DNA from 3 places in the Bradyrhizobium sp. USDA 4504 genome. Region 2 is predicted to be linked to each of the others. Evidence: riboswitches for the same ligand, from Rfam matches in the RefSeq annotation. Region 2 holds a riboswitch; each other region holds the start of a gene.
The links. Region 2 has a riboswitch for cobalamin ahead of ACVMB1_RS29245 (TonB-dependent receptor). Riboswitches for the same ligand answer to the same signal wherever they lie in the genome.
Positions count from the first base shown of each region.

Region 1: it holds a riboswitch for cobalamin, as region 2 does, so the genes downstream of both, metE (5-methyltetrahydropteroyltriglutamate--homocysteine S-methyltransferase) here and ACVMB1_RS29245 (TonB-dependent receptor) in region 2, are expected to answer to the same signal.
Region 3: it holds a riboswitch for cobalamin, as region 2 does, so the genes downstream of both, ACVMB1_RS07055 (DUF1636 family protein) here and ACVMB1_RS29245 (TonB-dependent receptor) in region 2, are expected to answer to the same signal.

Region 1 covers NZ_JBSSGV010000001.1:625,254-628,667, reverse strand. The annotation lists gene metE (5-methyltetrahydropteroyltriglutamate--homocysteine S-methyltransferase) at 1-1,599, opposite strand, end outside; cobalamin riboswitch at 1,702-1,901, opposite strand; gene ACVMB1_RS02625 (hypothetical protein) at 2,414-2,677, shown strand; gene ACVMB1_RS02620 (nodulate formation efficiency C protein) at 3,246-3,414, shown strand, end outside.
Region 2 covers NZ_JBSSGV010000001.1:6,194,834-6,198,247, reverse strand. The annotation lists gene ACVMB1_RS29250 (CobW family GTP-binding protein) at 1-785, shown strand, start outside; cobalamin riboswitch at 1,013-1,208, shown strand; gene ACVMB1_RS29245 (TonB-dependent receptor) at 1,317-3,414, shown strand, end outside.
Region 3 covers NZ_JBSSGV010000001.1:1,631,794-1,635,207, forward strand. The annotation lists gene ACVMB1_RS07045 (cobyric acid synthase) at 1-587, opposite strand, end outside; gene cobO (cob(I)yrinic acid a,c-diamide adenosyltransferase) at 599-1,252, opposite strand; cobalamin riboswitch at 1,289-1,500, shown strand; gene ACVMB1_RS07055 (DUF1636 family protein) at 1,595-1,969, shown strand; gene cobW (cobalamin biosynthesis protein CobW) at 1,966-3,000, shown strand; gene cobN (cobaltochelatase subunit CobN) at 3,000-3,414, shown strand, end outside.

The DNA.
Region 1 (3,414 bases), 5.6 Mb from region 2:
GGATTGTACCCAGCCGTTTTTGGTAAATGCGAAGCCGGCGAGTTGCTCGCCGAAGTACTGCACCATGTCATTGCGCTCAAACTCGCCGTGCACGAGCACGTCCAGGCCAATGTCCTCCTGCCAACGGACAACACGCGCAGTCTCCTCCTTGAGAAACTTGTCGTATTGCCCGTCGCTCATCGAGCCTCTCGCGTGCGCCGCGCGGGCATTACGCACCTCTGCGGTCTGCGGAAACGATCCGATCGTCGTGGTCGGAAACGCCGGCAGTTTGAAGCGCTTGCGTTGGATCTCGGCACGGCTGGCAAATGGGCTGACGCGCCGTCGCATGGTCTGATTGATCGCACTCATCCGGACGGCGACATTGGCGTCACGGATCTTCGGGGAAGTTCCGCGGCGGGTGGTAACGCGCTCCGATTCCGCAAGAGCGTCGGCAACATCCTGATCGCCTGCGAGTGCCCGTGCCAAGGTCGCAAGCTCGCGAATCTTCTGAACCGAGAACGCAAGCCAGCTCTTGACATCGGAGGCAAGTTCCGTTTCGAGTTCAACATCGACCGGCACGTGAAGCAGCGAACAGGATGGGGCGATCTGTACGCGATCCTTGCCGAGCTTCGCAATGGCGGGATCGAGCCGCTGGCGCAGCGCCGACAAATTCGTCCGCCACACATTGCGACCGTCTATCACGCCGAGTGACATGACGAGTTCACTTCGCCCGGCAGCAATGATCTGATCCAATAACTCCGGCGCCCGAACCAGATCGACATGCAGGCCGGCAACAGGTAGGCGCAAGGCGGTGTGAAGATTGTCGCCAAGGTGGCCAAAATAGCTGGCAACCATGATCTTGATGGCCGGCCCTTCCTTGGCGAGCCGGTCATAGGCATGCAGCAAAGATTTTTTTGCCCCCTGATCCAGATCAAGGACCATACAGGGCTCGTCAAATTGAACCCATTCTGCTCCGCGTTTGGCCAATTCCTGCAGAACCTTGATATAGATCGGTATCAGGTCATCCAGGAGTGACAGTGGCTGGATCGCGGGATCCGCACTCTTGCCTAGCTTCAAGAAAGTGGCCGGACCGATCAGGACAGGGCGCGTCTGAAAGCCAAGGGCCTTGGCTTCCTCATACTCCTCGATAGGCTTGCGAGAGGAGAGTCTGAAAGTCTGCCCCCGATGAAATTCCGGAACCATGTAGTGGTAGTTGGTATCGAACCACTTGGTCATCTCCTGCGCGGGTGCGCCATAGCCGCGAGGTCCGTGACCGCAACTCGCATCCTGACTGCCGCTTTGTGAACCGCGTGCCATGGCGAAATACGTCTTGAGAGAAGCAGGCTCGGCTTTCGAGGCATAGACTTCCGGGATGGCGCCGACCATGACACTGGTGTCGAGCACCTGATCGTATAGCGAGAAATCGTTCGACGGAATGATGGTGACACCGAGGGATTTCTGGCGCGCCCAGTTCGCCGCACGTAGGCCGGCTGCGTCCTCGAGCAATTGCTGTTCGCTGATTCTTCCGGCCCAATAGCTTTCGAGCGCGAGTTTAAGCTCGCGTCTTGGACCGATGCGCGGCGTTCCGAGCGTGGCAACCGGAAGCGAGAGAAGAGACATAGCGTTAACCCCATGTTGGGGGCAAAGGCCATGGCGGACGCAGGCAGGAGACGTCGCGCGAGCGACGGCTGCTTGGCGCACCACCGGGACACCCCGCCCGTGGACGAACATATTGTCGGGGCAGGTCTCCTGGCTCGCGGGTCATCGCCACTGTCCGGCCTTCCCGAAGCCGCGCAGGCTTCAGTGACTCTGTTGGACAGCGGCTCGCCGCTCACAGTTGCGGGGGCAGCGCCGGCATCACCGGCTTCCCTCTTAGCTCCGGATCAAGCAGGAACCGGAGCACCTCGACGACTTGGATTATCGGCAAGACAACTCCGCCGTCAACCTCTCAAATTGATGCTGCGACGTCTCCTACGTGTTGACGATGCACGGCCACTCTTGATCGCGACGTTGAAGCCACTCTCCAATCACAGATATCGGGGTGACCATCTGCGAGGCGCGTTGGCGTCGGACCGCGTGTCAGATCATGGAAGAGACGAATGCGGCCTGGGCGATGAAGGTCACGGTGCCGAGACAGGACGCTCTTCACGCGATCCAGCTTTCAAACATTCATCGAGCACCCTTCGATAAGTCCCCCTTTCTCCACCAACAACCAGTGTGAATAGGCGCGCTATACGCTAAATCCGCCGGCATACTCAGCGAGCATGTTGATCTACGACCAATCCTGGTAGGCGCCATGCGGACGTTTTTTGGCGATACTGCGAAAAGTAAGCATAGTGAATCACCAACGAAAAGAGTAGCTCGCAATGAAAATGGCTGTTTGGAGTGCCCTCGGCGTCTTTGCTGCTGCCGTCTTTGCGGTCGGCCTGTTCGGGTGGATAGCAAGGCCACTTATGAACCCGGCCGTCAGACAGATGCTCTCGAACGTTTTGAGCAGTTCAAGCCGAAGCTAGCTCAACCCGAGGGGCTTGGCCTTCTTGCCCGGTCGGTACGACTGCATGGAAGCGCGGCTCTTCCAAATGTTGACTACGGCGACGAACTGATAGACGCCGGTCACGAAGCGGGCCATCACGCGAGCGGCGAATGTCGTCGTCCCATCGTCTGCCTGACTTTTGAACTTGCGAGCGCCAATTCCTAATCGCTCGCCGCTGATGGGCGGCTTCGCCTCGTTGTGGCCATAAAGCGCCTTGCACAACCGGTTGAGGCACTCTCGACCTTGGCAGCAGCGGCAACGACCCCGGACCACACCGGTTCGATGGCGGCAAACCTGCACTCAATTGTCGTCTGGCTTCTGGCAGCGAGGCTTTCAAAACTGCGCTGCTCGGAGATCCAGTGCGTGACAGGAATGAGCCACGAAAGTCGCTGCGAATAGGCTTAATGGCAACATAAATAAGGTGCGCAGGTCGGGAAGTCGACAAAGGCGGCACAAATCTGGTGCGAACTGCCTGCTATTGCCTGGCACGAAGAATGCAAGTCCTCGCTTGCCCAGGCTTCTCCTCCTGGGCTGGTCCAGCATTGCAAGTTGAAGCTTTGGCTGACCACTGAAGTTAGCGGCGCGTGACATCGAGGGACAGCGCCTGCTTGCGCGGGACATCAGCAGGTGCTCGCGTCACGTTGCCGCTAACTTCTAGCGATCTCGTAGAGCACGTCGAAGATTGTCCGCTTTGGAATTGACGCGTGGATGAGAACCAGATGGGCCGGCAGCAATGAAGAGAATGTCTGGAACGCGCGTGCTTTGGTTCTGTCTCGGTCGATCGCTGATCTGCCTGGCCGGGCTGGCAGCGACAAACAGCAACGTTCGCGCCAACGACAGCGCGCTTGTCGAAAGGGTCAAGTCAACGTGGCGAGCGCAAGACGGCGAGACTATAGAACAAA
Region 2 (3,414 bases):
TCGCCGGCGCCAGCGACGGCGTGGTCAGCCTGAGCAATGGCTGCATCTGCTGCACGCTGGAGGGCGACCTGCTGCGCACGCTCGCCACGTTGCTGCGGCGTGATCCGCGTCCCGAATTCATCGTGATCGAGACCAGCGGGATCGCCGATCCCGCCGACATCGTGCGCAACCTGATGGATCCCGTGATCTGGAAGGAGGCGCCGCTGGAGACCGTGCTGTGCGTGGTCGACGCGACGCAGCCTGCGGCGATGCTGAACGATGCGCTGCTGCGCTCGCAGCTCCGGGCGGCGGATGTGGTGGCGCTGAGCAAGGTCGATCTGACTGACGCCGCTGCGTGCGCCGCGATCCGCGACGCCGTGCGCGCGGTGCGTCCGGCGGCCGTGGTGGTCGATGCCTTGCATGGCGAGGTGCCGGCCGCGCTGCTGTTCCCAGCGGACCTCGATCATGTGTCGGCGCCGCGCGAGACCGCGCCGCGACGGCCGTCGTCCGATCGCTTCGACACGCTGAGCTGGACCTCGGAGCGGCCCGTCGTGCTGCCGCGCTTGCAGCAGGCGATCGGCAGACTGGCGCCGAAGCTGGCGCGGGCGAAGGGATTGTTCGAGACGGTGGAGCAGCCCGGGCGGCTGACCGTGCTTCAACTCGCCGGCGGCCGCGCGACCTTGGCTGCGGGCGGCGTCCCGTCGCCCGGCGTGCCGCGCACGCGCATCGTGTTCATCGCCGAGATGGGTGCGCTGTCGCGCGCGGAGATTGATGAGGTGATGCAGGGATGCGTCGAGGCTCAGTGACGCGAACCTACGTTTCCCGTCATCCTGAGGAGCCGCGAAGCGGCGTCTCGAAGGATGAATCGGCCGCCAGCCGGGCCGTGCATCCTTCGAGACGCGCGTGCCGCGCTCCTCAGGATGACGGGTTGCTTTTCGGCGTCAGCCCTCGACGTCGCTGTGTCATCGCCGCAGCATCACCCGCAAAGCAGGTCTGCGACAATCGCATCGAATTGACAGCTCTGCAGCCAGCACCTATCGTTTTTGCCGACGGTTCCCTTCGGGGATCAAAAGGGAATGCGGTGCGAGGGTAACCCCAATGCCGCAGCTGTCCCCGCAACTGTAAACGGCGAGCCTTTCGTCAATTTGCCACTGGGCCATCAGGCCCGGGAAGGCGTCGACAGGCGATGACCCGTGAGCCAGGAGACCTGCCGTCAGTCGTGGTCACACGCGAGCACATCGGGCGGGGGCGTCCTGGTGGGATCGGAGCACTGCCTTTTTTGGCAATGCGCCAGTCCACGTTCGCGGTGACGTGCCACGTTACCGCGAGTCCTTTTCATGTCTCCGTCCTCTCCCGTTGCGCGCAAATGGCGCCTCGGTCTTCTCTGCTCCCTGTCATCATTGTTGTTGCCGGCCGAAGGCTCGGCACAAACGCCGCCACCAACCAGGCTCGATCCGATTGAGGTCGCGCCTTCCGCTGCGCCAAAGCCGAAGCCTGCGGCGCGCAGCCGTGACATGACCGCTGCGGCGCGGCCACGGCCGAGGCCTGCAACAGCCGGCAACGCCCCGCGCGTCGCGGCGTCGGGCGTACCGGGATCGGCATCGCCGACGCTCAATGCCACCACGCAGGGCGGCACCGGCAGTCGTCTCAACCTGACGCCGCTGCAGACGCCGGCCAGCGTCGAGATCATCACGGCGCAGACCATCGCTGAACGCGGCCAGCATAATGTGCTCGATGCCGTCACCCAGGACGCGGCCGGGTTCGTCGCAACGCCGGCGCCAGGCAATGGCGGCCTGTCGTTCAGCACCCGCGGCTTTGCCGGCAGCAACTCGGTGATGACGCTGTATGACGGCACGCGCTTCTATATCGGCTCCGGCACGCTGACGTTCCCCTATGACACCTGGTCGACGCAGCGCATCGAAGTGCTGCGCGGCCCGGCCTCGGTGCTGTACGGCGAAGGCGCGATCGGCGGCGTCATCAACGTGATTCCGAAGAAGCCGCAGAGCACGCCCTATAACGAGGCCGAGGTTTCGCTCGACAGCAACATGACGCGGCGGCTCTCGGTGGACAGCACCGGTCCGATCAATCCCAATGTGTCGTACCGCATCAACGCCACCGGCAACATGTCGGACAGCTGGGTCGATCGCGACAAGACCTCGAACGCGGTGGTCTCCGCTGCCGTGCGGGTGCAGGCGTCGGACAATCTCGCCTTCACGCTCTCGGAAGATTACGGCGATCGCAGCCCGTCGCGCTATTTCGGCACGCCGCTGATCAACGGCGCGATCCAGGACGCGCTGCGCTTCAAGAACTACAATGCAGCGGACAGCGCGATCCGCTATCAGGACAGCTGGACCCGGTTCAAGACCGAGTGGGACGTCGCCGACGGCATCAAGGTCAACAACACGCTGTATTACCTGACCAGCGAGCGGCACTGGCGCGACATCGAGAACTACACCTGGAATCCGAAGACCCAGCTGATCGATCGCACGAGCTATATCGAGATATTCCACGACCAGAAGCAGCTCGGCAACCGGATGGATACGACCTTCAGCGGCCACGTGTTCGGCCTTGCGAACCAGGTCGTCGCCGGGTTCGACGTCAACCGGATCGACTTCACCCATACCAACAACTCGCCCTATGGCGGCGCGTCGTCGGTCAATCCTTATGTGTTCGATCCCGGATCGTTCTTCGCCACGACGACGGCGACCACGCCGGGCTTCAACGCGATCGTCAATCAATACGCGCTGTTCGCCGAGGATCGGCTCTCGCTGACCGATCAGTTGTCGCTGGTGACCGGGGTCAGGTATGATCGCCCCGAAGTGGACCGCACCGACTACAAGACGCCGGCAAACAGTTTTGAGACGACGCTATCGGGCACTAGCTGGCGCGCGGGCCTCGTTTACGAGCCGATCAAGAACCTCGCGTTCTATGGCCAGTACGCGGTCGGCGTCGATCCGGTCAGCAATCTGATCTCACTGTCGACCACGCAGAAGACATTCCAGCTTGCGACCGGCAAGCAGACCGAGATCGGGGTCAAGCAATCGTTCTGGGGCGGCCGCGGCGAGTGGACGCTGGCTGCCTACGAGATCGTCAAGACCGGGCTCACGATTCCCGATCCCGGCAATCCCACCGGCGGCCTGGCATTGCAGATCGGCCAGCAATCATCCCGCGGGGTCGAAGGATCGATCGGGCTCGCACTGAGCGACGGCTGGCGCGTCGACGCCAATCTTGCGCTGTTGCGCGCCAGATACGACAACAACAGCCAGGTGGTCGGCGGCAAGATCGTCAGCTTCAACGGCAATGTCCCGGTCAACGTGCCGCAGCAGGTCTCGAACGTCTGGCTGACCTGGGACTTCGCGCCCAACTGGTCGGCCTATGGCGGCGTGCAGATCGTCGGTGCGATGTACTCCGATCTTGCCAACACCCAGCTGCGTC
Region 3 (3,414 bases), 4.6 Mb from region 2:
TTGATGACGAAGCCCTGGATCATCGCCGCATCGTCAGGGTCGATCACCGTCTTGATGCCGACGAGTTGCGCGATCACGCCGCCGCGGTCGATGTCGCCGACCAGCACCACGGGCACGTTGGCCCGGCGTGCAAACCCCATATTGGCGATATCGGACTTGCGTAAGTTGACCTCGGCGGGGCTGCCGGCGCCCTCGACCAGCACCAGATCGGCGCGCTGCTTCAGGCGCGCAAAACTCTCCAGCACCGCGCCCATCAGCGATGGTTTCATGCCGGCATATTCGCGCGCCCGTGCGGTGGCGATCCGTTTGCCGTGCACGATGATCTGGGCGCCGACATCGGTTTCGGGCTTCAGAAGCACTGGATTCATGTCGGTGTGCGGCTCGACGCCGGCGGCGAGCGCCTGCAACGCCTGTGCGCGGCCGATCTCGCCGCCGTCGACGGTCACCGCGGCGTTGTTCGACATGTTCTGCGGCTTGAACGGCAGCACGCGCAGGCCGCGTCGTCTCGCGGCGCGCGCGAGGCCGGCGACGATGAGCGATTTGCCCACGTCCGAGCCGGCTCCCTGGATCATCAATGCGCGCGCCATCGTGATGTCTGTCAGAACTCGACGCCCGGCTGGGCCTTGATACCGGAGCGGAACGGATGCTTCACCAGCGTCATCTCGGTGACGAGGTCGGCAATCTCGATCAGCTCCTCCTTGGCATTGCGCCCGGTGAGCACGACATGGGTCATCGGCGGCTTCGACGTAGTCAGGAACTCGACGACGTCGGCGATCGCGAGGTAGTCGTAGCGTAGCGCGATGTTGATCTCGTCGAGCACGACCATGCGCAGGCTCGGGTCTGCGATCAGCTGCTTGGCCTTTTCCCAGCCGGCTTGCGCTGCCGCGATGTCGCGGGCGCGATCCTGCGTCTCCCAGGTAAAGCCTTCGCCCATGGCGTGAAATTGACAGAGATCGCCGAAATGCCCGGTGAGCAGGCGGCGCTCGCCGGTATCCCAGGCGCCCTTGATGAACTGCACCACGGCGCAGGGAAAGCCGTGCGCCACACAGCGCACGATCATGCCGAACGCGGAGGAGGATTTTCCTTTGCCGGCGCCGGTATGGACGATGATCAGGCCCTTTTCACCGCTCTTGGTCGCCATGATGCGGTCGCGGGCGGCCTTCTTTTTCGCCATCTTGTCCGCGTAGCGCGCATCCGGCGAAAGATCGGTGCCGACGGCGCCGTCTTCAGCGTCCTTTCCATCAGAAGTCATCACATTCCTTCGGCTTGACAAGTGCGAGGCTTGGACGAATGGTGGTCCTGCGTCGGTTCCTGTCCTACGACAGGCGAAGAGGGAATGCGATAGGGCTCCGCTAAATCGGGCCCGAAGCGCAGCCGCCCCCGCGACCGTGACCGGAGAGATGCCCAAGCCACTGATTCCATACGGAGTCGGGAAGGTGGGCATCGAAGGGTAAAACCTGCTCCGCAAGCCGGGAGACCTGCCAACGCAGCATGTTGTGAAACCGGCGGACGGGGTGTTCCGCGACGGGGAACGAACCTGTCCAAAATCGGTTCGTGTGCCTCATCGCTTCCCGCTGTCAATCCAGGAAGGGCGATGAGCGTTACACTTCATGTCTGCATCACCTGCCGCGCCGGCCAGACGCCGGCGGAAGGTGAGCTCGCGCCCGGTGCACGCCTGCATGCCGCGCTTGTCGAGGCCGGCGTGCCTGATGACGTCAATCTGGTTCCCGTCGCATGCCTGTCGGCCTGCAGCCAGGGTTGCTCGGTCGCGCTCAGCGCGCCGGGGCGCTGGTCCTATGTCTACGGCCGACTGTCCGCTGATAATGCCGCGGATGTGATCGCCGGTGCCTCCGCCTATGCGGCGGCGCCCGACGGCATCGTGCCGTGGCGCAGCCGTCCGGAAATCTTCCGCAAGCAATCGCTCGCCCGCATTCCACCTCTTCCCGTCGTGCCGGAGGCCGCAGAATGACCACGCTCGCCAAAATTCCGGTCACCGTCGTGACCGGCTTTCTCGGCTCCGGCAAGACGACACTGATCCAGCATCTGATCCGCAATGCCAACGGCAAGAAGCTCGCGGTGCTGGTCAACGAATTCGGCAGCGAAGGCGTCGACGGCGACATCCTGAAGTCGTGCGCCGACGCCAATTGTCCGGCCGAGAACATCGTCGAACTCGCCAATGGCTGTATCTGCTGCACCGTCGCCGACGATTTCATCCCGGCGATGGAGCAGTTGCTGGCGCGGAACGTGAAGCCCGATCACATCGTGATCGAAACTTCCGGGCTCGCGCTGCCGAAGCCGCTGCTGAAAGCGTTCGACTGGCCGGAGATCCGTTCGCGGATCACGGTCGACGGCGTGATCGCGCTCGCCGACGCCGAGGCCGTCGCCGCCGGCCGTTTTGCGCCTGATCCGGCCGCGGTGGATGCGCAGCGTGCGGCGGACGACAATCTCGACCACGAGACGCCGCTGTCGGAAGTGTTCGAGGACCAGATCGCATGTGCCGATATCGTGCTGCTGACCAAGGCGGACCTCGCGGGGGCGGAGGGGATCAAGGCAGCGAAAGAGGTGATCGCGGCCGAGATGCCGCGCGAGGTGCCGATGTTGCCCGTCGTCGACGGCACGATCGACGCGCGCGTGATCCTCGGGCTCGGGGCGGCGGCGGAAAGCGATCTCGCGGCGCGGCCGTCGCATCACGATGGCGAGGAGGAACACGAGCACGACGATTTCAATTCCGTCGTGATCGATCTTCCGGAAGTTTCGGATGTCGACGCGCTGGTCGCCTCGATCAAGGGGCTGGCGCGCGAGCAGAACGTGCTGCGCGCCAAGGGCTACATCGCGGTCGAAGGCAAGCCGATGCGGCTGTTGGTGCAATCGGTCGGCGAGCGGGTGCGGCATCAGTTCGACATGCCCTGGGGCGCCCGGGCGCGGCAGTCGAAGCTCGTCGTGATCGGCGAACATGCCGACATCGATGAAGCCGCGATCAGGGCACGGCTTGGTGTCTGATGCACGTCGTCTTCCGCGAGAGCCGCGGCCTTGATGAGACCGCGACGCCAAGGGACCTCGGCCAGGATCCGGCCGATCTCGTGGTGTTGTCGTTTTCCGACAGCGATCTTGCTGCCTTCGCGGCCGGCTGGCGGCGCGGCCGTGCTGCGCTGCCGTCGCTGCGGCTCGCCAATCTCGCGGAGCTGCGCCATCCGCTGTCGGTCGATACCTATATCGAGCGGACGCTCTCGCACGCCCGCGGCATTCTGGTGCGGCTGATCGGCGGCGAGCCCTATTGGTCATACGGGCTGGCCGCGGTGCATCGGCTGGCGAAGGAGCGCGGCATTGCCCTGGTGGTGCTGCCGGCGGATGGCCGCGACGATCTGCGGCTCGATGAATTCTCGACCTTGCCGGTCTCGACGCTGCGCCGTCTGA